3 regions of the Pseudomonas sp. KT_2_4 genome follow, and region 2 is predicted to be linked to each of the others. Evidence: riboswitches for the same ligand, from Rfam matches in the RefSeq annotation. Region 2 holds a riboswitch; each other region holds the start of a gene.

The links. Region 2 has a riboswitch for cobalamin ahead of cobO (cob(I)yrinic acid a,c-diamide adenosyltransferase). Riboswitches for the same ligand answer to the same signal wherever they lie in the genome.
Positions count from the first base shown of each region.
Region 1: it holds a riboswitch for cobalamin, as region 2 does, so the genes downstream of both, AB9N64_RS08190 (ABC transporter substrate-binding protein) here and cobO (cob(I)yrinic acid a,c-diamide adenosyltransferase) in region 2, are expected to answer to the same signal.
Region 3: it holds a riboswitch for cobalamin, as region 2 does, so the genes downstream of both, cobW (cobalamin biosynthesis protein CobW) here and cobO (cob(I)yrinic acid a,c-diamide adenosyltransferase) in region 2, are expected to answer to the same signal.

Region 1 covers NZ_CP166962.1:1,795,667-1,805,902, reverse strand. Annotated here, with positions in the region: gene AB9N64_RS08235 (hypothetical protein) at 1-10, shown strand, start outside; gene AB9N64_RS08230 (DUF2846 domain-containing protein) at 74-595, shown strand; gene AB9N64_RS08225 (nucleotidyltransferase family protein) at 788-1,351, shown strand; gene chrA (chromate efflux transporter) at 1,360-2,559, opposite strand; gene AB9N64_RS08215 (TspO/MBR family protein) at 2,724-3,164, shown strand; gene AB9N64_RS08210 (alpha/beta hydrolase) at 3,164-4,093, shown strand; gene AB9N64_RS08205 (GNAT family N-acetyltransferase) at 4,083-4,574, shown strand; gene AB9N64_RS08200 (ABC transporter ATP-binding protein) at 4,691-5,455, opposite strand; gene AB9N64_RS08195 (FecCD family ABC transporter permease) at 5,452-6,456, opposite strand; gene AB9N64_RS08190 (ABC transporter substrate-binding protein) at 6,453-7,463, opposite strand; cobalamin riboswitch at 7,578-7,771, opposite strand; gene AB9N64_RS08185 (DNA/RNA non-specific endonuclease) at 7,890-8,819, opposite strand; gene AB9N64_RS08180 (M4 family metallopeptidase) at 8,956-10,017, shown strand; gene AB9N64_RS08175 (protealysin inhibitor emfourin) at 10,047-10,236, shown strand, end outside.
Region 2 covers NZ_CP166962.1:2,066,039-2,076,274, forward strand. Annotated here, with positions in the region: gene AB9N64_RS09455 (adenosylcobinamide-GDP ribazoletransferase) at 1-325, opposite strand, end outside; gene cobC (alpha-ribazole phosphatase family protein) at 328-903, opposite strand; gene cobT (nicotinate-nucleotide--dimethylbenzimidazole phosphoribosyltransferase) at 900-1,955, opposite strand; gene cobU (bifunctional adenosylcobinamide kinase/adenosylcobinamide-phosphate guanylyltransferase) at 1,952-2,473, opposite strand; gene AB9N64_RS09475 (cobyric acid synthase) at 2,922-4,373, opposite strand; gene cobD (threonine-phosphate decarboxylase CobD) at 4,370-5,359, opposite strand; gene cbiB (adenosylcobinamide-phosphate synthase CbiB) at 5,352-6,260, opposite strand; gene bluB (5,6-dimethylbenzimidazole synthase) at 6,257-6,907, opposite strand; gene AB9N64_RS09495 (cobyrinate a,c-diamide synthase) at 6,904-8,295, opposite strand; gene cobO (cob(I)yrinic acid a,c-diamide adenosyltransferase) at 8,292-8,903, opposite strand; cobalamin riboswitch at 8,982-9,229, opposite strand; gene AB9N64_RS09505 (sorbosone dehydrogenase family protein) at 9,329-10,236, shown strand, end outside.
Region 3 covers NZ_CP166962.1:455,117-465,352, reverse strand. Annotated here, with positions in the region: gene AB9N64_RS02090 (NAD(+) kinase) at 1-334, opposite strand, end outside; gene AB9N64_RS02085 (DUF1853 family protein) at 479-1,426, shown strand; gene AB9N64_RS02080 (VWA domain-containing protein) at 1,749-2,351, opposite strand; gene AB9N64_RS02075 (ATP-binding protein) at 2,405-3,409, opposite strand; gene cobN (cobaltochelatase subunit CobN) at 3,535-7,284, opposite strand; gene cobW (cobalamin biosynthesis protein CobW) at 7,287-8,348, opposite strand; cobalamin riboswitch at 8,441-8,641, opposite strand; gene AB9N64_RS02060 (M10 family metallopeptidase C-terminal domain-containing protein) at 8,706-10,073, opposite strand.

The DNA.
Region 1 (10,236 bases), 270 kb from region 2:
CACGATTTGAAGTCGGTACCGGTGACAGTCATCGACCCCGACGCCCACTGATCCCCGTTCAAGGAATTCATGCATGAAGCGCTCTACGCTACTCTGGGTCGGCCTGTTCGCAGCCCTGGCCTCACTGACCGGTTGCATCAGCGGTCCGGACCTCAAAGGCCAACCGTTCTTCACGTCACCGGCTGAACCTCGTGCGGATGAGGCCACGGTTTACTTTTATCGCACGGCGGCGAGCATCGGTGGCGGGGTCGCCCCGACTATTCAGGTCGATGGCCGCACCGTCGGCAGCTTGCCTTCCGGTAGTTTTTTCAAGGCCGGCATTCCCGCCGGCAAGCACAGCGTTGCCTCCACCTCGCCACCGATCATCAGCGGTATGGTTAACCAGCGTTTCGATATCACCGTCGAGAATGGCAAGGTGTATTACATCGCCGATCAACTCAGCACCTCTGACTACAAGGATGGGCAGACCTTGGGCGAAGTCGACGGCCGTCGTTTCAGCGGAACAATGTTTTACTCGCGCTACGCGCTTGTGCCTGCCGAGGAAGCGCTGCGTTCTATCAAGTGGTGCCAGGAGCTGCCGGCAACCGCACGGTAACCCCCCGCCCCACTTCATCAACATCCAACTCGCCGAGTCGTTTTACGCGGATTAGGAAGACGCGGCGAGTGGGCGAGCTATTGAGTGAAGGGATAGTCATCAGCCGAGGCAGGGCGCTTGGCGGGCAAGCTTGCTCCTACAGGAGTGCCATATTCAGGTGTTATGGTTGGCGCTGACGATGGAGGACTGAACATGACATTGACTGTCGACACCTTGCTCGAATTGGCCATGGCCAACCCTATCAATGCGCACATCACCGCGCGCCTGCCGGAGCTTGGTGTGCAGCAGTGCTTGCTCACGGCGGGCTGTTTGTTCCAGGCGGTGTGGAACCATCAGACGAATCTGCCGGCGGCTCAGGGCGTGAAGGACTATGACGTTTTTTACTTTGACGAGGACCTGTCCTACGAGGCGGAAGACGCGGTAATTCGTGCGGCGCAGGTGCTATTCCAAGACCTGGGGGTGAATGTGGAGGTCAGGAATCAGGCGCGGGTGCACCTTTGGTATGGGCAGCGGTTTGGCCGGCCTTACCCGCAGTTGCATTCGGCCCGGCAAGGGGTTGACCGTTACCTGGTGGCGGGTACGTGCATTGCGCTGGATATTGCCTCGGGCGAGGTGTATGCGCCTTATGGCTTGGAGGATGTGGAGCAGGGTGTCTTGCGCATCAACCCTTTGCATCCGGAGCCGGCGCTGTTTTTGCACAAGGCCAGGAGTTATCAGGCGCGTTGGCCGTGGCTCAAGATTGTCGAGCCGGGCTGAGCCCCCGCTCACAAATCCAGTAACCCCCCGAGTACGCCGCAACCTAACACCACCAACCATGGCGGCAGCTTCCACACCGTCAGCGCGATCAGTGCGAGCAACGCCAGTGCGGCGTCATAGCCAGTGAAAACCGCACTGGTCCACACCGGCTGGTACAGCGCCGCCAACAACAGGCCAACCACCGCCGCGTTCACCCCGGCGAGCGCGGCTTGGGTGCGCGGGCTTTTGCGCAGGTTGGCCCAGAAGGGCAAGGCACCGAAGATCAGCAGGAACGACGGGACGAAGATCGCCAGCAGCGCGATCACCCCGCCAAGCCAACCGCTCGGGGCGTGGGTCATGGAGGCGCCGAGGAAGGCGGCGAAGGTGAATAGTGGGCCGGGCACAGCTTGAGTGGCGCCGTAGCCGGCGAGGAATACATCGTTGCTGACCCATTGGCTGGGCACCACTTCGGCTTGCAGCAATGGCAACACCACGTGGCCGCCGCCGAATACCAGCGCGCCGGTGCGGTAGAAGGCGTCCACCAGCGCCAGCGTGGGGTTGAGCGCCCATGCGGCGAGGAGTGGCAAGGCCACCAGCAACAGCAAAAACAGCATCAACCACAGGGCTCCGGCGCGGCGGCTGATGGCGATGGGCAGGGCGTCGGGCTCGTTGCTGTTCTCGGGCTTGAGCAGCAACAGGCCGGCCACGCCTGCAACCACCATGACCCCGACTTGAGCCCAGGCGGAGGGTTGCAGCAGCACCACGCAGGCGGCGATCAACATCAACGCCACCCGTAAAACGCCTCGGCACAGGTTGCGTGCCATGCCCCATACGGCCTGGGCCACCACCGCCACGGCGACAACCTTGAGGCCGTGCAGCGCGCCATGGGGGAGGGCGCCGCCGTAGTGGGCCAGCCCCAGGGCAAACAGAATCAGGGCGATGGCCGACGGCAAGGTGAACCCGGCCCAGGCTGCCGTCGCGCCCCGGTAACCTGCTTGGGACAGGCCCAACGCGATACCGACCTGGCTGCTGGCCGGGCCGGGGAGGAACTGGCACAGGGCGACCAGTTCGGCATAGCTGCGCTCGCTGAGCCAGCGGCGGCGGGTGACGAACTCTTGGCGAAAATAGCCCAGGTGCGCAATCGGCCCGCCGAAAGAGGTGAGGCCCAGGCGCAGGAAGATCAGGAACACTGACCAGGGGCGGCTGCGGTGATCGGCAAGCTGGGGCAAGGGGATGTCTCGGGCAACGGTGCTGGATGTTGCCGACCATAACCAATTTTCATGACGCGTAGAAGCGCGGGTATTTTGCCGCCCCCATTGAATTTATCCGCGGTTGCTTGAGTCACTTAAAAGCAGTGTACTGTTTTCCATCCACTGGACCTCAAGGACCGATCATGACCTTTTTCATCTTCCTGCTTGCCTGCGCCGCCGCCGCCAGCACTGGCGTGATCTTCAAACCCGGCGCCTGGTACGAATCCCTGGTCAAGCCCAGTTTCACCCCACCCAATTGGCTGTTCCCAGTGGCCTGGACGATCATCTACCTGCTGCTGGCCTGGGCCGGTTACCGCTTGACCCTGATCCCCGGCAGCGAAATGGTGTTGGCCCTGTGGGCGGCGCAAATTGCGTTGAACACCCTGTGGACGCCGGTGTTCTTTGGTGCCCATCGGTTGTTCGCCGGGATGGTGATTATCGTGCTCTTGTGGCTCACCGTGGCAGCGATGGTGCTGCTGGCCGTGCGCCTGGATTTGATTACCGGCCTGATCCTGTTTCCGTATCTGGTGTGGCTGTGCGTGGCCGCGGCGTTGAACTTCTCGATCCTGCGTAATAACCGCTGATGGCCTACCAGCATTGGCCTGCCAGCGAGCCCGAACTGGCCCAGATGCGCCGCTTCAATCGCAAACTGGCGTGGATGCCGCGCTTCAAGGTCCGCAACCGCGTGATGCCGCGTCTGATCCAGGCGCTGTTGCGTGCCAGCCAGACCTTCAAGAAGGCGCCCCTGGCGGAACGCAAAATGCTCGGGGCGATCCCCTTGCGCATCCTGCGGCCCGCTGGCCCGCCCAAAGGCGTGGTGCTGGATATCCACGGCGGTGGCTGGGTGATCGGCAATGCGCAAATGGATGACGGCCTTAACCTCGGCATGGTGAATGCGTGCGACGTGGCGGTAGTGTCGGTGGATTACCGACTGGCGGTGGATACGCCAATTGAAGGGCTGTTGGATGACTGCCTGACGGCTGCGCGCTGGCTTTTGGCGGACTGCCCGGAGTTTGCCGGCCTGCCGGTGTTTTTTGTCGGTGAATCGGCCGGCGGGCACCTGGCGGCGGCCACTTTGTTGGCGCTCAAGCAATGGCCCGAGTTGCTCCAGCGGGTGAGCGGCGCGGTGTTGTATTACGGCGTCTACGATTTGACCGGCACGCCCAGTGTGCGCACGGCCGGGCCGGACACCTTGTTGCTGGACGGGCCGGGCATGGTCCAGGCGCTGCGCCTGCTGACGCCGGGGATCAGCGACGAGACGCGCCGTCAGCCACCGTTGTCGCCCTTGTATGGGGACTTTGAAGGGCTGCCGCCCGCGTTGATGTTTGTGGGTGAACTGGACCCGCTCAAGGATGACACTCTGCTGATTGCCGAGCGATGGCCAACGGTGGAGGCTCATTTGCTGCCAGAAGCGGCCCACGGGTTTATTCACTTTCCGGTGGCGATGGCCGATCGCGTGTTGGCTTACGCTCGCCAGTGGATAACGAGCCGCATCCTTGGCGATGAGCGTTAGTATCGAGGCGGTGCAGGCCGCTGACATTCCCCAGGTGCTGAGCTTCGCTTTGCTGGCGCGGGATGAACTGTTTCCCACGCTCAGTGCCACCGGCGTCCCCCACGATCTGGCGCAGTTTGAAGCGATCTACCTTGAGGGGGGCGGGCGGTTTTTGATTGCTCGTGCCGAAGGCCGGATCGTTGCCGCGGTGGCTTATCGGCCCTACGACGGCCGCTTCCCGCAGTTGAACTACCAGGGGCGCAAGACGGTGGAAGTCGTGCGCCTGTATGTGCTCCCGGCAGCGCGACGCTTGGGCCTGGCGGGCCGGTTATACCGCTCGCTGGAGGCGCTGGCGCGGGCCGATGGCGTAGAGATGATGTACTTGCATACCCATCCGTTTCTGCCCGGTGCGATTGATTTCTGGCGCAGGCAGGGGTTTGAGGTGGTGGATGTCGAGGCCGACCCGATCTGGCAAACCACCCACATGCATCGGCCTCTGTAGAACCAATGTGGGAGGGGGCTTGCCGACACTCCCTCATCGGGGGCAAGCCCCTCCCACATTTGGACCACAGTTGGCCGTCAGACCGTCACCAGAGCAAGCTGCCCCAACCTACGGATTCAGTTGGAGCGCAGGCGCAGGATTTGCGCGCCGTCGAACGGGTCCGTCAGGTAATGCCCCTGCACGCCGAAGGTCTCCTGCAAGCGCTGTGGCGTCAGCACTTGCAGCGGCGCGCCCAGCGCCACCAGTTGCCCGCGATCCAGCACGGCCAGGCGATCACAGGTCAACGCCTGGTTCAAATCATGCAGCGCAATCAAGGTGGTCACTGGCAAGCCTTGCACGCCTTTGAGGATCGCCAGTTGATGTTGGATATCCAGGTGATTGGTCGGCTCATCCAGCAATAAAATCTGCGGGCGTTGCGCCAGGGCGCGGGCGATGTGCACGCGCTGGCGTTCGCCCCCCGAGAGGCTGCGCCAGGCGCGTTGGCTCAGGTGGGTGGCGTCTACGTCATGCAGGGCCTGGTGCACGATGGCGTCGTCTTCACGCGACCAGGGGCTCAATGCCGACAGCCATGGCGTGCGACCCAGGGCCACGGCGTCGAACACGCGGATGGCGTCGTCGGTGTCGGCCTGTTGCTCCACAACCGCCAATTGCTGCGCGATGGTGCGGCGCGACAACTCACCGAGCCGCTTGCCACCCAGGCGAACTTCGCCGCTGGCCGGCACACGCAAACCAGCCAGCAATTTGAGCAGGGTGGATTTGCCTGAACCATTGGGCCCGACGATACCGAGGGTTTCACCCAACTGCACGTCCAGGTCAATGTCACGCAGCAACTGCGCGTCACGCACTTTGAAGCCCAGGCCGCGGCAACTGAGCACGCTCATCGCGCATTCCTCCGGCCAATCAGGATCAGCGCAAACACCGGCGCGCCTACCAATGCGGTCACCACCCCCACCGGAATCACCTGGCCCTTGATCAAGGTGCGCGACAGCACGTCTGCAGCGATCAGAAACAGCGCGCCCCCCAAGGCGCTGGCCGGCAGCAAGCGCGAATGCCCGGTGCCAAGCAACAGGCGCACCGCATGGGGAATCACCAAGCCGACAAACCCGATGGAGCCGACGATGGACACCATCACCGCCGTCACCAGCGCGGCGCAGGCCACCAGCACAAATTGCACGCGGCGCACCGGGATGCCGAGGGAGGCCGCCGAGTCGCTGCCGAAGGTGAACGCATCCAGTGCCCGCCGGTGCCACAGGCACACCGCGAGCCCCACGACCGCCACCGGCACCGCCAACCACACCGACGGCCAGCGTACGCCGCTGAGGTTGCCCAGCAGCCAGAACATAATGCCGCGGGCTTGTTCGGAGCTGGCCGACTTGGTGATCAGGAACGCGGTCAGGGCATTGAACAACTGTGAACCGGCGATGCCCGCGAGGATGATCTGCCCGGTACCGCTGGACGATCCGCTGGCCCGCGCCAGCAGCGTCACCAGCGCAAAGGCCGCCATCGCCCCCACAAACGCGCCCGCCGACAACGACACCAGGCCACCGCCCACGCCGATCAAGGCCACGAGCACCGCGCCGGTTGACGCGCCGGCGCTGATGCCCAGCAGGTACGGGTCGGCCAGCGGGTTACGCAGCAGCGATTGCAGGATCACCCCGCACGTTGCCAACCCTCCGCCGCAAGCTGCGGCCAGCAATGCACGGGTGAGGCGGTAGTTCCACACCACGCCTTCGTCGATGGGGTCCAGTACGTAGCCGGCGCCCCAGAGTTTATTGGCGAGCACCTGCAGCACCACCTGCGGTTCGATAGCGGTTTCACCGATGGCGACGCCAGCGAGCAGGGCGAGCAGCAGCAACGCCAGGGCGAGTAGGGTGCGCATCATTGGCCCAGGTGGTAGCCGTCAATGGCGGCCGCCAGTTGTTCAAGGCCTTCGAAGGTGCGCAGGCTCGCCTGCAAGGCCAGAGCGTCGAGGATGATGATGCGGTTGTTCTTCACCGCGTCCATGTTGCGGGTCACGGGGTCGCTGCGCAGGAAGGCGAGTTTCTTTTCATGGTCGTCGGCCGGGTAGCGACGGCGATCCATGCGTGCGATCACCAGGAAGGTGGGATTGGCCTTGGCGATGGTTTCCCAGCCGACGGCGGGCCACTCCTCATCGGACTGCACCACGTTACGCAGGCCAAGGGCTTGCAGCATGAATTGCGGCACGCCTTTGTGGCCGGCTACGTAAGGGTCGCTGGCCATTTCGGCGCTGGAGAACCACACCAGTGCACTGGCTTGCTGCAAGCCCTTGCCTTGGGCCGTGGCGACGGATTTGGCCAGGCGCGCCTTGAGTTCGTCGGTCAGTTGTTGGCCGCGATCCTGCACGTCGAAAATCTGCGCCAGTTGCTGGAGGCTCTGGTAGATCGTCTCGATGCGAAAGGGCTCCAATCGCGTGCCATCGGCGCCCACCAGGTTGTCCTTGCCTTCGCAGTCGGACGGCAACAGGTAGGTGGGGATCTTCAGTTCATGAAACTGCTCACGGGTGCCGACCACGCCTTGGGGGCCCACCACCCATTCCAGCTCGGCGGCCACCAGTTGCGGGCGCTTGGCGAGTACGGCTTCAAAGCTGGGCTCGTTGTTGGCCAGGCGCTCGATGTGATCGTCCTGGGCCTTGTACTGCGCCGCCACGTTGTTGAACCACAGCGAAGTGCCGACCACCTTGTCGCCCACACCCAGGGCGTAGAGCATCTCGGTGGCGGCCTGGCCGATGGTCACGCTGCGGGCGGGGGCGTGCTGGAAGGTCAGGGTGCTGCCGCAGTTTTGCAGGGTCAGCGGGTACTGAGTGGGCGCGGCTTGCGCCAGGGCACACACACTCAAACCTGCGATCAGGGCGGTAACGCGTGGCAGCATGAGGCGATCTCCTTGTGAACCGTAGGTGCAGCAGGGGAGGTACGGCTCGGAAATACGCCCATGGGCGCTGCTGATACGCAGGGCCAGGATGTCCTTCCCGGACACCCCGCCGGTTAGTGAATTAGCTGGGCCGGCAGGTCTCCTGACTGATGCGTCGTCGCCATGCCCCGCCTTCCCGGACGTGGTCCAGTGGCATTCAAGGGCAGGCTCGGCATCTACAGTTGCGGGGGCAGTTTCGGTTCACGCCGCGTGCGGCGTTTCGAATTCCCTGTTAGTCCCATACGGGAACCGGCGGCCGTATGGTAAGCGATCATCCCTGTAGGAGCGAGCTTGCTCGCGAAGGTCGTCAACGATAACGCTGGGCACCTGATGCCCCGCGGCGCTTTCCTGGTCTTCGCGAGCAAGCTCGCTGCTACAAAAGAAGCGTCAGAGCCGAATATCCTGGGGGCCGCGGATCAGCGCTTCGATCCGGGTGCCTGTGGCGCGCTCTTCGTTGCTGAAGCCGTCGTAGTCGGCCAGGTTGGCGAAGCGGATGCCGGTCAATTGTTCGATCGCAATCACACTGCGCTGGTAGGTTCGCAGCGGGCCGAATACCAGGTCGAGTTGGCCCAGTTCGCGGCTCTGGTCAATCATGTAGGCGCTGGCGGACGGCTTGCCCTCGTCGCTGAGGTAGGCCACCACTTTCCAGAACGCCTTGGGGATTTTCACGCCACGGTAAAGTCGGTCGTCATCGGCGAACACTGGTCCGGTAAATACCGTGGCCCGGGCTTTCCAGCGCTGGGTGTTGTCGAGGATGTAGTCTTCGAGTTCCAGCCACGTCTTCTGGTTGAAGCCGCTCATCTGTGGCGAGCAGTTGGTGAAGTGAAAGGTGTCGAAGTTGGCGGTGGTCGCCTCGTCGCCCCAATTGGGATCCTGGCGCCGTACCAGGTGGCCGCGGTCCAGGCCATTGCCGGCATAGAGCTCTTCACCTACCTGCGCCTCCAGGGGTAGGCGACCATCGTAGGCCCAGGTGTCGTTGCTGCGGGTGATGTCTACATGCTTGGCGCCGTCGATATTCACCCCCACGTACAGCGCCAGTCGTCGAGAGCGCGACAGGGTGATGGAGAAATGCGTGTAGTCCAGACGCTTGGGTTGCACGTCGCCTGCCAGTGGCTGGTCAACCGTGGGCCATGGCACCACGAAGTCGCTGAGGAAGTCGTCGGCATAGCCCGCGCGGTTTTTGAGGTCCTTGGCTGCTGTGACACGCGGCGTCGCGGCTCTGGCTTCCAGCAGGCTGGGGCTGGCTGCGACCAATGGGCGCAGGTCGGCGAGCCTTGGGCGATGGGAAAGGTCGATGTTAGCTGTGCGGGCAGGCATGGGCATGTTCCTTATGGGCCTCGGATAAACACCACTGAAACACAAACTCATGACAATTTGGCCCAGGTGGCGAACTCAGGACTATCCTGAAAACCGTTACCCGGACGTTCATCACACGCCAAAAAGGAGCCAGCTCATGTGTGTTCGCCAACTGCGCAACCCGATTTTTTGCCTGATCCCGCCGTACATGCTCGACCAGATCGCCCGCCACGGGGATAAAGCCCAACGGGAGGTCGCATTACGCACGCGCGCCAAGGACAGCACGTTCCGCTCGTTGCGTATGGTCGCGGTACCCGCCAAGGGCCCGGCCCGCATGGCACTGGCCGTGGGCGCCGAGAAGCAACGCTCGATCTACAGTGCCGAAAACACCGACAGCCTGCCCGGCAAGCTGATTCGCGGCGAAGGGCAGCCCGCCAGTGGCGATGCCGCAGTAGACGAAGCCTATGACGGCCTGGGCGCAACCTTCGATTTTTTCGACCAGGTCTTCGACCGCAACTCCATCGACGATGCGGGCATGGCGCTGGACGCCACGGTGCACTTCGGCCAGGACTACAACAATGCGTTCTGGAATTCGACCCAGATGGTGTTCGGCGATGGCGACCAGCAGCTGTTCAACCGCTTCACCGTGGCACTCGACGTCATTGGCCATGAGTTGGCCCATGGCGTGACCGAGGATGAAGCCAAGCTGATGTATTTTAATCAATCCGGTGCGCTGAACGAGTCGCTGTCGGATGTGTTTGGTTCGCTGATCAAGCAGTACGCGCTGAAGCAAAAGGCCGAGGACGCCGACTGGTTGATCGGCAAGGGGCTGTTTACCAAAAAGATCAAAGGCACCGCTCTGCGTTCGATGAAAGCGCCGGGCACCGCGTTTGATGACAAGCTGCTGGGCAAAGACCCGCAGCCTGGGCACATGGATGATTTTGTGCACACTTACGAGGACAATGGTGGGGTGCATATCAATTCCGGCATTCCCAACCACGCGTTCTATCAGGTGGCCACCCGGATTGGCGGGTTCGCCTGGGAGCGTGCCGGGCGTATCTGGTATGACGCACTGCGCGATTCGCGGTTGCGGCCCAATTCCGGCTTTTTGCGTTTTGCACGTATCACGCACGATATTGCCGGCCAGCTTTATGGTGTGAACAAAGCTGAGCAAAAGGCAGTCAAGGAAGGCTGGAAAGCGGTGGGCATAAACGTTTGACGAAGCCGCCTGAGCGGCGAGGAAAAACCATGCGAATTTCAATCAAGGAAAGCGGCGGACCGGCGTTTTTTCCGGGGTTGGCCAAGCCGCGCACGGTAGAGTTGGACGCGCTGCCCGAGCCTGATCAGCAGGAGTTGCGGCAACTGATTGAAGCGTCGGGTTTTTTCCAGTTGCCGCAAAGCACCGATCCCGAGCCTGGCAACCCAGGCCGGGTGCATT
Region 2 (10,236 bases):
TCGGGCCGCTGCGCGGGTCTTTCATGATGCTGAGGGTGCGCTCCCGGTCGCCAAAACCGCCCAACCAGGCATCGGCGCTGTCGGCCAGCCCGTCCAGGTGCAGGCCACCGCTGAGCAGCACCCAGGCGGTGAGCAGCAACGCGGCGTGCAACAGCAACGGGGTACCCTGCAACACCTGGTTGAGGCCCCATAACAGCACGCCGAACAGCAACCCTACCAGCGGATAAAACAGCAACGAACGGCCCAGCTCTTGAGGCTGCGGCATGCCCGGCAAGCGAATGGGCAGGCTGCTGAGAAATTGCAGGGCGATCCAGAACGGCAGCATCATCAGCGCCCTTCCTTCAACACGCCATCGGCCGCAACCTGCAGGCCGAACAGGGCACCGTGGCCTACTTCGACATTCAGCAGTTGCTCACGGGGCAACCCTCGCGCCTGGGCCAGCAGCAGGCGCATTACACCGCCATGGCTGATCAACAGCACGCGCTGGCCAGCATAGGCCTGATGCAGCCGCCTGACAGCGCCAAGCACGCGCGCGGAAAACTGGATGACCGGCTCGCCTTCCGGCGGCGTGAATTCATAGGGGTTGGCCCAGAACAAGCCCAGCCCTTGGGCATCGGTGTCCATCAACGCGGCCGCACTCTGCCCTTCCCACGCGCCGAAGTGCAGCTCTTGCAGATCAGCCTCCAGAGTCACCGGCACATCGAGCTGTGCCCCCAACTCCTGGGCGAACAGAGCGCAGCGTTGCAGCGGTGAGCTGATCAGCCGATCCCACGGCCCCTGCCCCACCACTGCGTCGCGCATCTGCCGCCAGCCGTTGGCGGTCAGCGCATCGTCCAGGCTGCCACGCAGGCCTCCGCCCAGTTCGGTTTCGCCGTGACGCAGCAGGTCCAGGCGTAAGGTCATGCGGGGCGGTCCGCCACGGCGGCTTCGGCGAAGGTCGCCATCTGCCCGTGCAGCGCACACGCCAGGCGCAACAAGGGCACCGCCAACGCCGCGCCACTGCCTTCGCCCAGGCGCAGGCCCAGTTCCAGCAACGGTTGCGCATCGAGGCTGTGCAGCACATGGCGATGGCCCGGCTCGGCACCCCGATGGCCGAACACCAACCATTCGCGGCACGCCGGGTTCAAGCGCACCGCCACCAGCGCGGCCACGCTGCAGATGAACCCATCCACCAGCACCACGATGCCTTCCTGGGCGCAGGCCAGGTAGGCGCCAACCAAGGCAGCAATTTCAAAACCGCCGAGATTGAACAGGGTTTGCAACGCATCGCTGCGCTGACCGGCGTGCAACGCCAAGGCGCGCTCGATGACCGCGACCTTATGGCTGACCCCTGCGGCATTCAAACCGGTGCCAGGGCCTGTGAGGTCAGTGACCTGGCAATCCAGCAATGCGCAGGCCAAGGCACTGGCGGCAGTGGTATTGCCGATGCCCATCTCACCGCCGATAAAGAGTTGCGCGCCGCTTTCCAGGGCACGGCGTGCGCTGTCTCGTCCAGCTTGCAAGGCCAACTGCCCTTGGGCTTGGGTCATCGCCGGGCCATGCACGAAATTAGCCGTGCCCGCACCGATATTCAGGTGACGAACGCCGGGCAAATCCAGGGACGGCGTGACCGTGCCGAGGTCAATCACCTCCAATTGCGCTTGCAGTTGCCGCGCCAACACGCTGATCGCCGCGCCACCGGTGACGAAGTTTTGCAGCATCTGCCCGGTGACCTCTTGGGGAAATGCCGACACGCCTTCAGCGACCACACCGTGATCGCCGGCAAAAATCGCGATCCACAGGTGATCTACCGTCGGTTTGACCTGGCCCTGCAAACCCGCCAGCCGCACCGCCAGGGCCTCCAACTGGCCGAGGGAACCGGCGGGCTTGGTCAACTGCTGCTGACGCGCCAGCGCCTGTTCGTGGGCCGTGGTATCCACCGCCTTGCAGGGGTTGAGCCACCAGGAATCGGTCATAACGCAGTACCTTTCAAAGTCAGGGGCAGGCCGGCAACCGTCAGCACAACGCGCTGACATTGCTCGGCCAAGGCTTGATGCAGACAACCGGCTTCATCCACATAACGGCGAGTCAACTCGCCCAGCGGCACGACACCCAGACCGGTCTCGTTGCTGACAAAAATGATCTCCCCCGGCAGCGAGGCCAGGGTTTGCAACAGTTGATCACGCTCGGATGCAAGGCGAGCCGGGTCTTCGAGCATCAGAAGATTGGTGAGCCATAAGGTCAGGCAATCCACCAGCAGGCAGCGATCAGTGGCGGCGTTTTCCTGTAGCACACGCGCCAGGTCGATGGGCTCTTCAACCAGGCCCCAATGGTCGGGGCGACGCTGGCGGTGCAGCGCGACGCGCTCGCTCATCTCACCGTCGAGCGGTTGGCTGGTGGCGATATAAATGACGGCAAGCCCGCTCTCTGCGGCAAGCTTTTCGGCCAGGCGGCTCTTACCCGAACGGGCACCGCCGAGGATCAATTGATACATGCAAAGGCCCCTGGCAAACGATGTGGCGAGGGAGCTTGCTCCCGTGACGGCCTGACAGCCGACGCTGATCCAGCTGACGCACCGCGACCCAAATGTGGGAGCTGGCTTGCCTGCGAAGACGGCCTGACAGTCAACACAGTTGGACTGTGTACATATCCATTTCTGCGGTAACGGCCACTTAGGGTTCCGCTTTTACAGCGGCTCACTTTTGAAAAGCGCAAAAGTAAGCAAAACGCTCTTGCCCCACCACTCGGCACCTCGCCCAGGCTCGGTGTGCCCGTAATCCGCCAGTGATTTGGGGGGCCGCCTAAGATCAAGATCAAAAGCAGATCAAGATCAAGGGCGGCTCGCTTCGCATCGTGGTTACCGTTGAGCACTACAGCGTTGTGTAGATACACATGGCTATCGCAGGCAAGCCCGCTCCCACAGTTGGGTCGTGTGAGCACCGTCAGATCCCACATAGCTTGCGCAACAAATCGGTGTCCAAGTGGTGCTCCACCAAGTCCGCCAACCGCTCGATATCGCGCTCGCGCAAGCCGTGATAATCCACCTCTTGCACCTCCTGCAACCCGGCCCAACGCAGCAAGGCGCTGCACGCTGCCGGGGTCTCGAACAAGCCGTGCAGGTAGGTGCCTAGAACTTGCCCATCAGGGCTCTGCGCGCCATCGCTGCGGCCATCGTCCAGCAGGACCGCAGCGCTTGCCAAGGCAGCGCCGCAGGTCACCCCCGCATGGATTTCATAACCGCTGACGTCGGCATCTTCCAATACCAGACGCCCACGCACATTGCGCAGTTGTTTCTCTTGTTCCAGGGTGGTGCTGAACGCCAGCAACCCAAGGCCGGCACTGGAGCCCGCGAGCCCTTCCAGACCCAGCGGGTCATGGACCTGCTCGCCGAGCATCTGCAAGCCGCCGCAGATCCCCAGTACCTTGCCGCCATAACGCAGATGCCGCGCCACGGCGGTGTCCCAGCCATTGGCACGCAGATAGGCCAAGTCACTGCGCACGCTTTTCGAACCCGGCAGGATGATCAGGTCAGCGGCAGGTATCGCCTGGCCCGGCCCGACGAACTGCAAGTCCACCTGGGGGTGCAAGCGCAGCGGGTCGAAGTCGGTATGGTTGCTGATGCGCGGCAGCACCGGCACCACCACCTTGAGCACCTGGGCGGCCTTGTCGATCTGGCGCTGGTCGATGCCGTCTTCCGCCTCCAGGTGCAGGTCCATCACGTAGGGCAGCACGCCGACGACCGGTTTGCCGGTGCGCGCTTCGAGCCAGTCCAGCCCTGGTTGCAGCAACGCGATATCGCCGCGAAAACGGTTGATGATGAAGCCCTTGACCCGCGCCTGTTCACTGGGCGACAGCAGCTCCAGGGTGCCAACCAGATGGGCAAACACGCCGCCGCGGTTGATGTCCGCGATCAACAGCACCGGGCAGTCCACCGCCTCGGCGAAGCCCATGTTGGCAATGTCATTGGCGCGCAGGTTGATCTCGGCCGGTGAGCCCGCGCCTTCGACCATCACCACCGGGTAGGCCTGGCTCAAACGCGCGTGGGAGGCCAGCACCGCTTGCATCGCAATGGCTTTGTAGTCGTGATAGGCCACGGCATTCATGCTGGTGACCGCACGGCCATGGATGATCACTTGGGAGCCGGTGTCGCTGTTGGGCTTGAGCAATACCGGGTTCATGTCGGTATGGGGCGCCAGGTTGGCAGCCTGGGCCTGCACCGCCTGGGCGCGGCCGATCTCGCCGCCTTCGGCGGTCACCGCGCTGTTGAGCGCCATGTTCTGCGGTTTGAACGGTGCCACCGCGACGCCTTGGCGTACCAGCCAGCGACACAGCGCAGTCACCAGGGTGCTTTTACCGGCGTCGGAGGTGGTGCCCTGCACCATCAACGTGGTCATGTGGCGTCCTTGTAGGCGGCCAGGGCTTCATCAAGGCGCAGCCAGTCGGCGTCGGTGTCGGGCAGGCCCAAGCGCACGCTGCTGTTGTGCACGAACAGGCGCAGCAGGATGCCGCGTTGGGCCATGAATTCGTACAGCCGTTCAGCGTGGGGGGTAATCAACCACTGGAACAATGCGCAGCCGCCGTGCGGTTGAAGCCCACGGCGCTCAAGCAACTCGAACAGACGCTGGCCGGCTGCGATGCAACGACTGCGCTGGCGCGCATGCCCGTCGGTGTCGCGCAGGCACACTTGGCCCAACACCCGCGTCGGCCCACTGACGGCCCAGGGCCCGACCTGTTCGGCCAACAGCTTGAGCAACTTGCGCTCGGCCAGCACAAAGCCCAGGCGCACGCCGGCCAAGCCGAAGAACTTGCCGAATGAGCGCAGTACGATCAAGCCGACCTGATCGGCATGGCTGGCCAGGCTCAAGTCCGGGGTCACGTCAATGAACGCCTCGTCCACCACCAGCCAGCCACCGCGCTGGGCCAACCGCGCATGCCAGTCCAGCAGGCGTTGCGGGCTCAGGCTCAAGCCCGTGGGGTTGTTGGGGTTGACCACGACCAGCACGTCGAGGCTGTCGAGAAAGAAGTCGACTTCCTGCTCCTGCACTTCGCGCACCACATAACCGGCGCGGCGCCAGGCTTCGGCGTGTTCGGCGTAACAGGGCGAAAGCACGCCGACCTTGCCGGAACGACGCAAGCGCGGCAGCAGTTGGATCGCGGCCTGAGAGCCCGGCACCGGCAGCAATGGGCCGGCGCCGTAGTACTCGCTGGCAGCCTTCTCCAAGCCGTCATCGGTTTCCGGCAAGCGCGCCCAGGCACGCAAGGGAATCTCGGGAATCGGCCACGGCCAGGGCGCCAGGCCGCTGGACAGGTCGAGCCAATCCGCTTCGGCAATGCCGTACTCAATCGCGGCCTTACGCAGCCGACCACCATGTTCAAGCATAGATTTGCGCCCCCACGCACAGGACCAGCAGCCACAGCCATACGCCGCGCTGCACCAGTTGCCAGCCGCGATCAATGGAATCGGCGTCGGCCGGCGGGCCTTCGCCCAATGGCGGGCGCTGATGCACCTCGCCGTGATAAATCGCCGCGCCGCCGAGCTCCACACCCAAGGCACCGGCCCCTGCCGCCATCACCGGGCCGGCGTTGGGGCTGTCCCAAGTCGGGCCCTGAGTGCGCCAGCATTTGAGCGCCAGGCGGGTTTTACCCAATAACGCGTAGGTTAAAGCCACCAAGCGCGCAGGAATATAGTTGAGCACATCATCGATCCTGGCGGCTGCCCAACCGAAGCGCTCAAAGCGCTCATTGCGATAGCCCCACATGGCGTCCAGGGTGTTGCTCAGACGATAGAGCACCACGCCCGGCACACCGGCCACCACAAACCAGAACAACGCGGCGAATACCGCATCGCTGCCGTTCTCCAGCACCGATTCGGTGGCTGCGCGGGCCACTTCAGTACGGTCCAGTTCACTGGTCTGACGGCTGACCAGGTAACTCACACGTGTACGCGCCTCGTCCAGGTCATCACGGCGCAGGGCCTGGGCCACTGGTATCACGTGCTCGCCCAGGCTGCGCATGCCCAGGGCGCAGTACAACGCCAGGATCTCCAGCAGCCAGCCGATATAAGGCGCCCACGACAACGCCGTGGCCAGCAGGGTCAGCGGCACCACCGCAATAAACCACGCGGTCACACCATGGCTGCGCCAGCCACGCCCGCCAGTATTGAAACGTTGCTCGATGCGCCCGGCGAAATTGCCGAACGCCACCAGCGGATGCCAGCGCCTGGGCTCACCGAGCAGCGCATCCAGCGCCACCGCAGCCACACACAGCAAGGCCACACTCATTGACTCACTCCCCACGTGTTTTCATACAGCATGTCACTCAGCGGTCGCGGATCGGCCCAGCCTTCAAGCTGCAACATCGGTGCCGGGTAAAACTCGGCCACCGGCCCCAGGCACAGCACTGCAAGGGGTTTTGCGCCGGGTGGCAAACCCAGCAACTCGGCCAGGGCCTGGGGGTCGAACAGCGAAACCCAGCCCATGCCCAACCCTTCCACGCGCGCCGCCAGCCACAGGTTCTGGATGGCGCAGGAGAGCGAGGCCATGTCCATTTCCGGCAGGGTGCGGCGCCCGAAGATGTGGCGCTCGCGATCGTCCATCAAGGCGGCGACCAATACCTCGGCACAATCGTTGATGCCTTCGACCTTGAGCTTCATGAACGCATCGGAGCGCTCGCCCAATGCTTCGGCGGTGCGTACGCGCTCTTCTTCTACCAACTGTTGAATCTGGCTGCGCAACGAGCGATCGCTGATGCGGATAAAACGCCACGGCTGCATCAGGCCGACGCTGGGCGCCTGGTGCGCAGCGTGGAGCAGGCGCTGCAGCAGTTCAGGCGCGACGCTGCCACCGCGGAAGTGGCGCATGTCGCGGCGTTCGGCGATGGCGCGGTAGACGGCTTCGCGGTCGGCTTGGGGGAATGCGTTGTCAGTCATGGCCTCTTCGCGAGCAAGCCCGCTCCCACATTGGATTGGTTTGCAACTGGGTCAACTGTGGGAGCTGGCTTGCCTGCGATAGCGGTCTCAAGGTCGGGCGCAAACAACGCGGCCACCGCGCCAGGATTCGACGGAAAATAAAAGTGCACATAGGAGGCGGTCAAACGACCCTGTCGGTAAACCGCTTCAGCACCGCGCCCGCCGTTAGGGCTCAGGCCACGGGCAATCGGCGCCCATTCGGTACTAGTCAGGGAATGGTGATAGGTATGCCCGCGCAAGGTCCCCTCCGGCAGCTCGACGCTTTGCAGCGCCAGGGCCGCGAGTTTCTTCTGCATCACCGCATCGCCTTGCAACAAGCCAACCAGTTCGGCGCGCTCACCCTCCACATCGGTCAACGAGTCGAGCAGATAGAGCATGCCACCGCATTCGGCGAGCAGCGGTTTGCCAGCGGCGTGATGAGCACGAATGGCGTCCAGCATCGAGGTATTGGCCGACAATGCCTGGTGGTGCAGTTCCGGATACCCGCCGGGCAAATAGAGGCTGTCCGCTTCAGGCAATTGGCGATCATGGATCGGTGAGAAGAACTTCAGCTCCGCGCCCATTGCCCGCAACAGATCCAGGCTGGCGCCGTAGGTAAAAGCAAAGGCTTCGTCACGGGCCACGGCAATCCGCACACCGGCCAGCAAGGGTTCGGTTTCGATCACGTGCGGCGCGGCAAAGGTCACCGGCGGCGGCAGGGCCACTTCGCAACTGCTGCCCAACGCCTGGGCGGCGGCATCCAGGCGTATATCAAGGTCATTCAGTTCGCTGGCTTGCACCAGGCCCAGGTGGCGGCTGGGCAGTTCGATGCCGGTCTCGCGGGACAATGCACCGTACCAACGCAAGCCCTCAGTGAGGCTGCCTTCAAGCAATTGCGCATGGCGCAGGGTGCCGACGCGATTGGCCAGCACGCCGGCGAACGGCAGGTCGGGCTGATAGCGCGCCAGCCCCAGGGCCAGGGCGCCGAACGTCTGGGCCATAGCCGTGCCATCGATCACGCCCAGCACCGGTACACCGAAGTGCCGCGCCAAGTCAGCGCTGGAAGGCGTGCCGTCGAACAGGCCCATCACGCCTTCGATGAGGATCAGGTCGGCCTCCCCCGCGGCCTCCCAGAGCAGGCGGCGGCTTTCCTGCTCGCCCACCATCCACATGTCCAACTGGTACACCGGCGCGCCACTGGCACGCTCGTGGATCATCGGGTCGAGAAAGTCCGGCCCGCATTTGAACACGCGCACCTTGCGCCCCAGGTTGCGGTGCAAACGCGCCAACGCGGCGGTGACCGTGGTTTTGCCCTGGCCGGACGCCGGAGCGGCGATCAGTACGGCCGGGCAATGACGGGGCTGATTCAAAGTTCGACGCCTTTCTGTGCCTTGATACCGGCCTGGAACGCGTGCTTGAGCATGCCCATTTCGGTGACGGTGTCGCCCATTTCGATCAGCTCAGGCTTGGCGCCACGGCCGGTGACCACCACATGCTGCATGGGCGGGCGGGCTTGCAGGTCGCTGAGTACCTGGTCCAGGTCAAGGTAACCGTGCTTGAGGGCGATGTTCAGTTCATCCAGCACCACCAAGCCGATGGAAGGGTCATTCAACATGGCCCGGGACACTGCCCAAGCCGCTTCGGCAGCGGCGATATCGCGCTGGCGATCCTGGGTTTCCCAGGTGAAACCTTCGCCCATCACGTGAAAGCGCACCTGCTCGGGGAAGCGGCGAAAAAACAATTCTTCGCCGGTGCTGTTACGCCCCTTGATGAACTGCACCACACCGCACTGCATGCCATGGCCCATGGCCCGGGCCAACATGCCGAACGCCGAACTGCTCTTGCCTTTGCCGTTGCCAGTCAGCACCAGCAGCAGGCCGCACTCGTTGGGCGAATTGGCGATGCGCTCGTCAATCACGGCTTTTTTGCGCAGCATGCGCGCCAGGTGGCGTTCGTCGCGGTCGGGGGAATCAGTCATGGCAGCTCTCCGTTGGGGCTGGACAAAAACGGCGGGCAGGAAAAAGAAACAACAGACAGCCAAGCATCGCCCACCGTGATGCTGTTGGATGATCCAGGCCGGTCTCCGGGCTCATGAGTGGCGCTTTTGATAGCAAGCAGCCGAGGGCGCGCCTTCCCATATCGCACGCGACACAGTGGCAAACAGCACCGTCTTGACTCATTTACCGTTGCGGGGGCAGCGCCGGAATCGCGGCAGCACTGTGTACAAGTGCGCTCACTCACCGGCTTCCCTGTTTCACTCTGTCGACGCGCGCGCCACAGAGCACCTGGAACAAGCCGCGAAGGTTAGTGGGTTGGGGGTGGAGCGTCAATTAAAGCTGGCCTTGTACTTGAACCATCCGCCGTTCGTGCTTCTCTACCCCTACAGGTATCAAGGAGAAAACCATGCCTAAAACCCGACTCGCCCTACTGATCATGTTCGCCGGTAGCCTCGCTGCGTGCGGCGAAAGCTCGACCCTGCAGGTCGCCGACGGCACCGGGCCCTCGCCCCGGCTGCCGGAGCCGAACAAGACGTTGATCCCCACCGTCAATATCGCCCCGGCCATCGGCTGGCCCGAAGGCGCCAAGCCCGTCGCCGCCGCCGGCACCCAAGTGGCCGCATTCGCCGAAGGCCTGGACCACCCGCGCTGGCTCTACGTGCTGCCCAACGGCGACGTTCTGGTGGCCGAGACCAATGCACCGCCCAAGCCGGACGATGCCAAAGGCGTGCGCGGCTGGGTGATGGAAAAAGTCATGGACCGCGCTGGCGCCGGCGTGCCGAGCCCGAACCGCATTACCTTGCTGCGCGATGCCGACCATGACGGTGTGGCAGAAACTCGTACGGTGTTCCTGGAGAACCTCAACTCGCCGTTTGGCATGGCCTTGGTGGGCAACGACCTGTACGTGGCCGATTCGGATAAGTTGCTGCGCTTCCCCTATCAGCCAGGTGAAACCGCGATCACCTCCCCAGGCACCAAGGTGGTGGATTTACCCGGTGGCCCTTTGAACCACCACTGGACCAAAAATGTGGTGGCCAGCCAGGACGGCAGCAAGCTGTACGTGAGCGTCGGCTCCAACAGCAACGTCGGCGAAAACGGCTTGGAAGCCGAACAGGGTCGCGCCGCCATTTGGGAAGTCGACCGCGCCAGCGGCCAACACCGCATTTTTGCCTCCGGCCTGCGCAACCCCAACGGCATGGCCTGGGAACCTCAGAGCGGCAGGCTGTGGACGGCAGTCAACGAGCGCGATGAAATCGGCAGTGACCTGGTGCCGGATTACATCACCTCGGTCAAGGATGGCGGCTTCTACGGCTG
Region 3 (10,236 bases), 1.6 Mb from region 2:
CTTCGACTTCCAGCTCATCGGGGCGGATGTCGGTGAGGAACCCCAGGCTGCCGCGGTTGATCCCCAGCACCGGCACGTTATGCCGCGCCAGCGCCCGGGCAGCGCCGAGCAGGCTGCCATCGCCACCGACCACGATGACCATGTCGCACACCTCGCCGAGCATCTTGCGCGACGAGGTTTGCAGTCCGTGGCCAGGGAGGATTTCAGCGATGGTGTCTTCGAGGATCACATGCAGGTGGCGCTCGAGCAGAAACTTCTTCAGCCGGCGGACGGTGTCCAACACCTGGGTACTGCCCAGGCGACCGATAATGCCGATATTGCGAAATTGCTCCATGGGGCTCCTGCGGGATCTGGGGTGAGGCAAAAAGAGCGATTATGGGCGAAAGGCCGTCTCAGGCAAAATCCTTTGTCGCCGCCACGCCTTGATGACAATGGTTCTCAGGCACCTTCTGCGCGCTGAAAAGGCTATGCTCGGACCATGACGCCATTCCCCGACTTGCACACCCTGCCCCGCCAACTGCGCCACCCCGAGGTGCGCGACCTGGCGTGGGTGATGCTCGCACCACCGATGCTGGCGCAGACGCCTTGGCCGCAGCGCCATCCGCTGGCGGGCAGTGACTGGGTGCAAGCCCCTCACCAACTCGAAGCCTGGCTGCGCCAGCTGGACCAGGACAGCAGCGCGTTGCAGCAGTGGTTGAGCCTGGCACGTACCCGGCGCCTGGGCCTGTACTACGAGCGCTTGTGGCAATTTGCGGTGCAGCAGGCGCCGGGCGTGGAGTTGCTGGCCGCCAATCTGCCGATCCGCCGTGCCGGGCACACGCTGGGCGAGTTGGACATGCTGCTGCGCGACCGCGAGGGGGTGCACCACCTGGAACTGGCGATCAAACTCTACCTGGGCCCGCAGGACGGCAACGGCCAGGACGCTACGCAATGGCTGGGGCCTGGCTGCCATGATCGGCTGGACCGCAAGCTGGCACACCTGGCCGAGCATCAATTGCCAATCTCTGCGCGGGCAGAAAGCCGCGGGGCCTTGGCGGCGCTGGATATCCAAGCGTTCGATGCGCACTTGTGGCTCGGCGGCTATCTGCTCTACCCCTGGCCCGGCGCGGCGCTCTCCCCCCTCGGCGCTCACCCGCAGCACCTGCGTGGACGCTGGTTGCATCAGCGCGACTGGACAGACTTTGTCAGCACCCGCCCAGAGGGCCGTTGGCAACCCCTGCCCCGCCATGCCTGGCTGGCGCCCGCGCATTACCCGGCCGATGAAGTGTGGAGTGAAGTGCAGATGAAAGGCTGGCTGGCAGACCTGGACCCGATGGCCCCGGCGCAGTTGCTGGTGCGCATGGTGCCGAACGGTGAGGAGTGGGAAGAAGCAGAGCGGTTGTTTCTGGTGGCCGATCTTTGGCCGAATGTACCGGGGACAGGCTGATAGGTGTGCGGTGTAATTGAGGGCCTCATCGCAGGCAAGCCAGCTCCCACATGGAACCGGCGGCGCCGCCAGAATGTGGGAGCTGGCTTGCCTGCGATGGCGATAGCCCAGGCGCTACAGCTTATCGATGTGCTGATACTCCAACTGAAGCCACACCGTTTGACGCGCCGCCTATCCCTGTGGGAGCTGGCTTGCCTGCGATGGCGATAGCCCAGGCGCTACAGCTTATCGATGTGCTGATAATCCAACTGAAGCCACACTGTTTGACGCGCCGCCTATCCCTGTGGGAGCTGGCTTGCCTGCGATGGCGATAGCCCAGGCGCTACAACTTATCGATGTGCTGATACTCCAACTGCAATCCGACCGCCAATTCCTCAGCACGCCCCAACCTGATAGGCCCACGTTCGATGTCAATCAGCATGCCTGGACACTCCAACCGCGGCAGCGCGCCCGTCGCCTTGAGCCGCCCATCGGTCACCACCAGCAGCTTCTGTTGCTCGGCCCGATAGCGCTTGCGCCGTGCCGCCAACCAATGCCCCGCCTCCGTCAGCGCAGCCAGCAACGGCGTCCCGCCGCCTGCTCCCAACTGCCCCAACCAATCGGCCAAGCCTTTCGCCGCCTTCAAGCCTTGCACCTGCCACTTCGGCGATTGCCCGCTGGCCGTCAATAACGCCATGCGCGCCCGTTGCCGATAAGCATCGTCAAACAGCTGAGCCAACAACCCCTTGGCATCGGTCAACGCCCGATGGCGCCGCGTGGACGCCGAGGCATCGACAATCACCAACCACAGTTCAGGAGCCGACCGGCTACGCAGGTGGAACAGCAGGTCCTCACGGCATTGCGGCCGCCCACCCAGCAACGTGCCCGGCCAATTGATCGCCCCGCGCTGTGCGCTGCGGGCCTTGCCCTGCCGGCCAGTGTTCAATCGCCCCGCCTGGGGCCGGGCATCCGCCCCCGTGTCAGCTCGGGGGCGGATGCCTAGGGCTTTTTTGGCCAGGTGGGTACATCGCGGCGGGTGCCCGTGGGCAAGGCGGGTGCGGGCATATCGCCCCACTGGCCTTGGCCGGGCGAGGGGTCAGAGGGTGACGATGACGGCCCGTCATTCGGCGGGGGCGGCGCGCCTGCAGGCGCTTGCTGCTGACGTCGATGGCGCAAGGCGAACTCCGCCACCGCGTCGATATCGTCCTGCTCGATAGCGACGGCGCCACGCCACGCCGCATGGGCACGGGCGCCACGCAACCAGACCAGGTCGGCACGCAGGCCGTCGACCCCAGCGGCAAAGCAGCGCTCGGTGATGTGGGCCAACGCCTGGTCATCCAGGGCGATACTGTCTAGCCGTGCCCGCGCCAGGGTGCAGCGTTCGCGCAAGGCAGCTTGCGCTGGCGCCCACTGCGCGCAGAACGCCGCCGGGTCAGTGTCGAAATCCAGGCGACGCCGAATGATCTGCCCGCGCTCGGCGGGCAAGGTTTGTCCGCTCAAGGCCACGTTGAAACCGAAGCGGTCGAGCAACTGCGGGCGCAGCTCGCCCTCCTCCGGGTTCATGGTGCCGATCAACACAAAGCGCGCCGCATGGCGATGGGAAATCCCGTCGCGTTCGATCAGGTTGGTGCCGCTGGCGGCTACGTCCAGCAGCAGGTCCACCAAGTGGTCGGCCAGCAGGTTGACTTCATCCACGTACAACACCCCGCCGTCGGCCTTGGCCAACACGCCGGGGGAGAATTGCGCGCGGCCTTCGCCCAGCGCGGCATCCAGGTCCAGGGTGCCGACCAGGCGCTCTTCGGTTGCGCCCAGGGGCAAAGTGACAAACTGCCCGCTGGCCAGCAGGTCTGCCAGCCCGCGGGCCAGAGTCGACTTGGCCATGCCCCGTGGCCCTTCGATCAGCACGCCGCCGATCTTCGGGTCGATGGCCGCCAGGCACAGCGCGAGCTTCAAGTCATCGGCGCCGACCACGGCGGACAGCGGAAAATGGGGAGTATCAGTCATAGTCAACTCTTAATAGCTCGTTCCAACGCTCCCGCGTGGGAACGCTTCGCTGGACGCTCGGCGTCCGTTCTTGTGACGCAGAGCGTCACGGGCTGCATTCCCACGCGGAGCGTGGGAACGATCACTCAGCTGTCTTCTTCTATGTCCAGCAACAGGTTTTCCAAGGCTTCGCGGTACGCCCCCGGTGCCTGCCACAAGCCACGTTGCTGGGCTTCGAGCATGCGCTCGGTCATGTCGCGCAGGGCATCTGGGTTGTGCTGTTGCACAAAGGCACGGGTATCAGGGTCCAGCAGGTAGGCATCGGCGAGCAAGGCGTATTGGTGATCGTCAATCAGCGCGGTGGTAGCGTCGAAGGCGAACAGGTTGTCCACGGTCGCGGCCATTTCAAACGCGCCTTTATAGCCATGGCGCTTCACGCCTTCGATCCACTTGGGGTTGGCCGCACGGGAACGGATCACCCGGTTGAGCTCTTCTTTCAAGGTGCGGATTTTCGGCACGTCCGGCTGGCTGTGGTCGCCATGGTAGCTGGCGGCCTTTTCGCCGCTCAGGGTTTCCACGGCGGCCAGCATGCCGCCCTGGAATTGGTAGTAGTCGTTGGAGTCGAGCAAGTCGTGCTCGCGATTGTCCTGGTTCTGCAACACCGCCTGCACCTGGCTCAACCGCTGGGCAAATTGCTCGCGGGCCGCAGTGCCTTCGTCAGCCCCCCCGTAAGCGTAGCCACCCCAGTTCAGGTAGACCTCGGCCAAGTCCTCGCGGCTCTGCCACAAGCGCCCGTCAATCGCGCCCTGCACGCCCGCGCCATAGGCACCCGGTTTGGCGCCGAAAATGCGCCAGCCGGCTTGCTTGGCCGCGGCACCTTCATCCAGGCCCGCCTCAAGCAATGCTTGGCGTTCACTGCGCACTTTGGCGGCCAGCGGGTTCATGTCGTCGGGTTCATCCAGGGCCGCCACCGCCTGCACCGCCGCATCGAACAGGCGGATTAGGTTGGCAAACGCATCGCGGAAGAACCCGGACACGCGCAGGGTCACGTCCACGCGCGGACGGTCCAATAAGCTGATCGGCAGGATCTCGAAATCGTCCACCCGCTGGCTGCCGGTGGCCCATACCGGGCGCACGCCCATCAGCGCCATGGCTTGGGCGATATCGTCCCCGCCAGTGCGCATGGTGGCAGTGCCCCATACCGACAGGCCGAGCTGACGCAGGTGGTCACCGTGGTCTTGCAGGTGCCGCTCAAGAATCAGGTTGGCCGACTGGAATCCGAGACGCCAGGCCGTGGTGGTTGGCAGGTTGCGTACGTCCACGGTAAAGAAGTTACGCCCCGTAGGCAGCACATCCAGCCGACCGCGACTCGGCGCACCGCTGGGCCCCGCCGGGACAAAACGCCCACTCAAGGCATCGAGCAAGCCACGCATCTCTGCGGGGCCGCAGGCATCCAGGCGTGGCGCGACGACGATGCGCAGGCCTTCGATCACCGCCTTCACCTCCTGCCAGCCGGGCTCTTCCAACTGTTCGATGGGGCCTTCCAGTGCCTGCTCGATCAAGCGCGCCGCGTACAACTCCAGACGTTCACGGGTATCCCCGGCCGTACGCCACAGCTGATCGTCAATCTTCTGCAACACCAACGGGCGCCGCCCCGTCCAGGGCTCGGCCAGTGCGCAATCGAGCGGATCAAACCCCAGGTCGAATGCCTTGGCCAACACTCGCAGCAGGCTCGACTGCGGGCCCCGGCCATCGCCACGGGGAATGCGCAACAGCGCCAGCAAGGTGTCGATACGCAAGCGGCCCTCGGGCGACTCGCCAAAGATATGCAGGCCATCGCGGATCTGCGATTCCTTCAAGTCGCACAGGTAGGTATCCAGGCGCGGCAGCCACACCGCCGCGTCCGCCTCACTGCCCAGTTCAAGCTCCTGGTCGATACGGGTTTCGCGCACCAGTTTGAGGATGTCTTTTTGCAGCTCCAGCGCACGGCGCGGGTCAAGCAATTGCGCCTCGTAATATTCGTCGGCCAATAACTCAAGGTCACGCAGCGGGCCGTAGGTTTCGGCGCGGGTCAGCGGTGGCATCAGGTGGTCGATGATCACCGCCTGGGTGCGCCGCTTGGCCTGGGCGCCCTCACCCGGGTCGTTGACGATAAACGGGTAGATATTCGGCAGCGGCCCCAGCAATGCATCCGGCCAGCAGTGCTCCGACAGGCCCACGCCTTTGCCGGGCAGCCACTCCAGGTTGCCGTGCTTGCCCACATGGATCACGCCGTGGGCGCCGTAGGTATGGCGTAGCCAGAAATAGAACGCCAGGTAGCCATGGGGCGGCACCAGGTCCGGGTCGTGGTACACCGCGCTGGCATCTACCTGGTAACCCCGGGCCGGCTGGATGCCGACAAAGGTCAGGCCCAGGCGCAGGCCGGCGACCATCAAGCGGCCATCGCGGCACATCGGATCGTTTTGCGGCGCGCCCCAACGCTCCAGCACGGCCTGGCGATTGGAGGCCGGCAAACGATCAAACATCGCCTGGTATTCCACAACGCTCAGGCTTTGATGGCAGGGGCGCAGGTCGAGGCTGTCGAGATCGTTGGTGACGCCGCCGAGCAGTTCATGGATCAGCGCGGTGCCGCTGTCGGGCAGCCGCTCCGCCACCGGGTAGCCCTCGGCTTGCAAGGCGCGCAGGATATTCAGCGCTGCCGCCGGGGTGTCCAAGCCTACGCCGTTGCCGATGCGACCGTCGCGGGTCGGGTAGTTGGCGAGGATCAACGCAATCCGTTTCTCGGCATTGGGCACCCGCGCCAACTCGACCCAGCGGCGTGCCAGCTCAGCGACAAAATCCATGCGTTCGGGCGCTGCGCGGTAGCACACCACGTCCGACTGGCTGCGCTCGCTGCGCCAGGCCAGGTCCTTGAAACTGATCGGCCGGCTGATGATGCGCCCGTCCAACTCCGGCAAGGCAATGTGCATCGCCAGGTCACGGGGCCCGAGGCCTTGTTCGCTGGCCTGCCAGCCGGGCTGGTTGTCCTGGGCGCAGATCGCCTGGATCACCGGGATATTACGGCGAAACGGGCGCAAATGCGGCGCTTCCGGGCTCGATTGGGCAAAGCCGGTGGTGTTCAGAATTACCGCGGCTTGCACGTCATCCAACAGGTCCTCGACCACCGTGAGGCAGCCGGGTTCTTTCAAACTGGCCACCGCGACAGGCAAGGGGTTGAGGCCCGCCGCCTGTAAGCGCTGGCAGAACACATCAATAAAACCGGTATTGGCCGCCTGTAAATGGGAGCGGTAGAACAGCACCGCAGCCACCGGCCAATCAGCGTGCCAATCATTGAGGCGGGCATTGGCGTTGTGCGGGTGATAGATCGCCGTGCGCGGCAGCGCTTGCGGCTCGGCCCAGGCATAGTCGCGTCCCAGGTGGGCACTGGCCAGGCAGTGGTAAAAATCCAGGGCATTGCCCAGGCCACCTTGGCGCAGGAAGTGCCACAGGCGCTCGCGGTGTTCGGCCGCAACGGTGCTCAGGCCGCTGAGTTCCGGGTCTGGACGGTCGTCACCCGGCACCAGGATCAGGGTGACGCCGCGTTCGGCCAACTCCACCAGGCGCTCGATGCCGTAGCGCCAGTACCCGATGCCGCCGTGCAATGACAGCAGGATGACCTTGGCGTGGCGCAATACCTCGTCGACGTACAGGTCGACCGAGGCATGGTTCTGCACCTGCATCGGGTTGGCCAGGCGCAGGCTGGGGTAATCCTCGGGCAATTGCTGGGCGGCTTCGGCGAGCAGCGCCAGGCTGGAATCGCCGCTGCACAGGATCACCAGTTCAGCGGGGGTCTGGCCAAGGTCGGCTATATTGTCGTCCGCGACGAAACCACCGGGTTGGGTCCTGAGCAGGTGCATGGTTAAACGCTGAGGGCAGCGCGCAATTGCGCTTCGAGGCCGGCGGCGTCCAGTTCCTGGCCGATCAGCACCAGGCGCGTGGTGCGTGCTTCGTCAGCGCCCCAGGCACGGTCGAAGTGCTTGTCAAAGCGCGTGCCCACGCCCTGGACCAGCAGGCGCATCGGTTTGTTGGGGATCGCGGCAAACCCTTTCACCCGCAGGATGCCGTGCTGCACCACCAATTGGGTCAGGGCGTCGAGCAGCAGCGCCTCATCGGCTTGGGGCAAGTCGATGGAGATGGAGTCAAAGGCATCGTGATCGTGGTCGTCTTCACCTTCGTGGTGATGGTCGTGATGGCTGTGACGCCCGTCGATATGTTCCTCGGAACCGGCGCCCAGGCCGATCAGCACGTCCAGGGGCAGGCGACCGCTGCTGGCTTCGATGATCTTCACCGCGGCCGGCAGTTCTTCGGCGACCTCCAGGCGCACGCGGGCCAGGTCTTCGGCGCTGATCAGGTCGCTTTTGTTGAGGATCACCAGGTCGGCGCTGGCCAGTTGGTCGGCGAACAACTCATGCAACGGCGACTCGTGGTCCAGGTTCGGGTCAAGTTTGCGCTGGGCGTCGACCTGGTCCGGGAAGGCGGCAAAGGTACCGGCGGCCACGGCCGGGCTGTCGACCACGGTGATCACCGCGTCAACGGTGCAGGCGCTGCGGATTTCCGGCCACTGGAAGGCTTGCACCAACGGCTTGGGCAGGGCCAGGCCCGAGGTTTCGATGAGGATATGGTCCAGGTCACCGCGACGGGCGACCAATTCGCGCATCACCGGAAAGAACTCTTCCTGCACCGTGCAGCACAGGCAACCGTTGGCCAGCTCGTAGACGCGGCCATTGGCTTCTTCTTCGGTGCAACCGATAGAACACTGCTTGAGGATTTCACCGTCGATGCCCAGCTCGCCGAACTCGTTGACGATCACCGCAATGCGACGGCCCTGGGCGTTGTCGAGCATATGGCGCAACAGCGTGGTTTTGCCCGAGCCAAGGAAGCCGGTAACGATGGTGACGGGAAGTTTGGCCAGTGTTTTCATCGGATGCCCTTTGGGGCGGGCATACGGGACGACAGGCCCTGCGGCGGCGCGCAGCAGCGGATTTCGTCACCGGATCACCCCGCCCGGTTGAATTGGAAAATCAGTGGCGAGGCAGGTCTCCTGGCTTGGGGTGTGCAGGTCTTGCGACCAACGCTGACTGCGCCTTCCCGCCCTATCGGCAGTGGCGTGGCAGTCAACTGAACCCTTCACAGTTGCGGGGGCAGCCGCGGCTTGAACCGCGTTCCCTTCTTAGCTTCGGCCTGGGCCGAAGAACCTCGAGGGTGCAAGGCTACGCAGTGCACGGCAGGCGGTCAATGCTCAAGCACCTACCGGCAAGTCGGTCCAGGCAGCGGCCAACTAGGCGTAGCGCTGCCTGCCAGGATTGGCGGTGATGATGTCGGGCACATTGATCGGGCCGTAAGCCTTGAGGAAAAAATCAAATCGGCCATTCCCTGTGAGGTCGATGGCCAGCCTAGACAGGTTAGTCGTACGGTTGTAATCCAGAATCGCTTCACCTGGTTTGCCCGTCAGCCGCCTGACGAACCTCAGGGCATCAACCCCCGCGTTGCCCAGCAGGTTCGACAGATCGATTCTGTCCACACCCGTGACAAAATCCATAATCTGATCGGGATATTCCGGCGTGGAGTCGCTGGCATTGTCGTAAGCGAAGGTGTCAGCGCCCCCCGCACCTCGGAGTCGATCCGCACCCGCCCCACCTTTAAGCACGTTGTTTGCTTGGTTACCAATGATCGAGTCATGCCCGGAGCCGCCGATTGCATTCTCCAGCGTAACCCCCTTGGCAATGGAAACATTCCCCACCAGGCCGCCAACATCCGAAAAGGACTCCGCCCGCAAATTGATAGTCTGGTTTTGGTGATACTTGGAAAAGTCCAACGTATCGACACCACCACCGTCCCATACACAAAACAAGGCCGTATCGTGACGCGAGTTCAACTCCAGATAGTCTCGTCCCGCATTGGAGTTGAAGCCATAGGTGGTATCTGAATTGCGCGTCGTGTTATTGGCACCATAAACCCGCTGCGCAGCGGCGATATCATCCATCATCGGCGCCGACGGTAACTTTCCATTGAAGTGTTTACCCGCTTCAGGTGCATCGAAGTAGCTCATCACGCTGTAAGCCCGCGTATCCTGAGCATATAAGGCGTGATCGCGGTAATTGGGATTACCAAAATTATAGGTGCCTGGGTGTAACAGGCCCAGGTTGTGCCCAATTTCATGGGTCAGGGTCATTCGCCCATGGTTGTGCAAGGCTGGATTAGTATTGGTGCCAAATCGGGGATTGATCAGCACTTTACCTTCCTGGCCCGGATACTGGCCGAAGGCGACCTCGTAGTCCGTGCTATTGGAGAACGCTAGAAGCCCCTCGGGGCGACGACTGCCTTCCTGGAATGAAACATTCGCGACATCCTCCCACGATTGCATCGAGCGCCGGGCCTGCTCTTTCTGGGTCGCATTGAACGCCGTGTGCCCTCTTGCGTGCTTGTTGAATGAATAGGAGATCTGCGTGATGCCGTCGCGATTGGCGTCAAACCAACGATGGCCGGTTCGAGTGATTTGACGCGCGGCCTGATCAACCGTGAAAGAGGGTTTATCAACGTTCGATTCAGAGGGGTCGTTGGGCCTGAGGGTCGCATCGGCCACCGCTGATTGCTGATCGCCAGCAAGCGGCGCATGAAAACTTTGCAGCGTATTGGAAAGTCGCATAAAGCCCACCGTTAATTTCAATGTTGCGCGGGGAGATAAACCGGGTTTCCTTCTGAGTTATCGAAAAAAGCGCAGGCGTTCCCAAACACTTCATACATCGCGTGTCTGCCTATTGCGTCTGCAAATACTTCATCGCCGTGTACTTCGTAGGTGTCCTCATCCA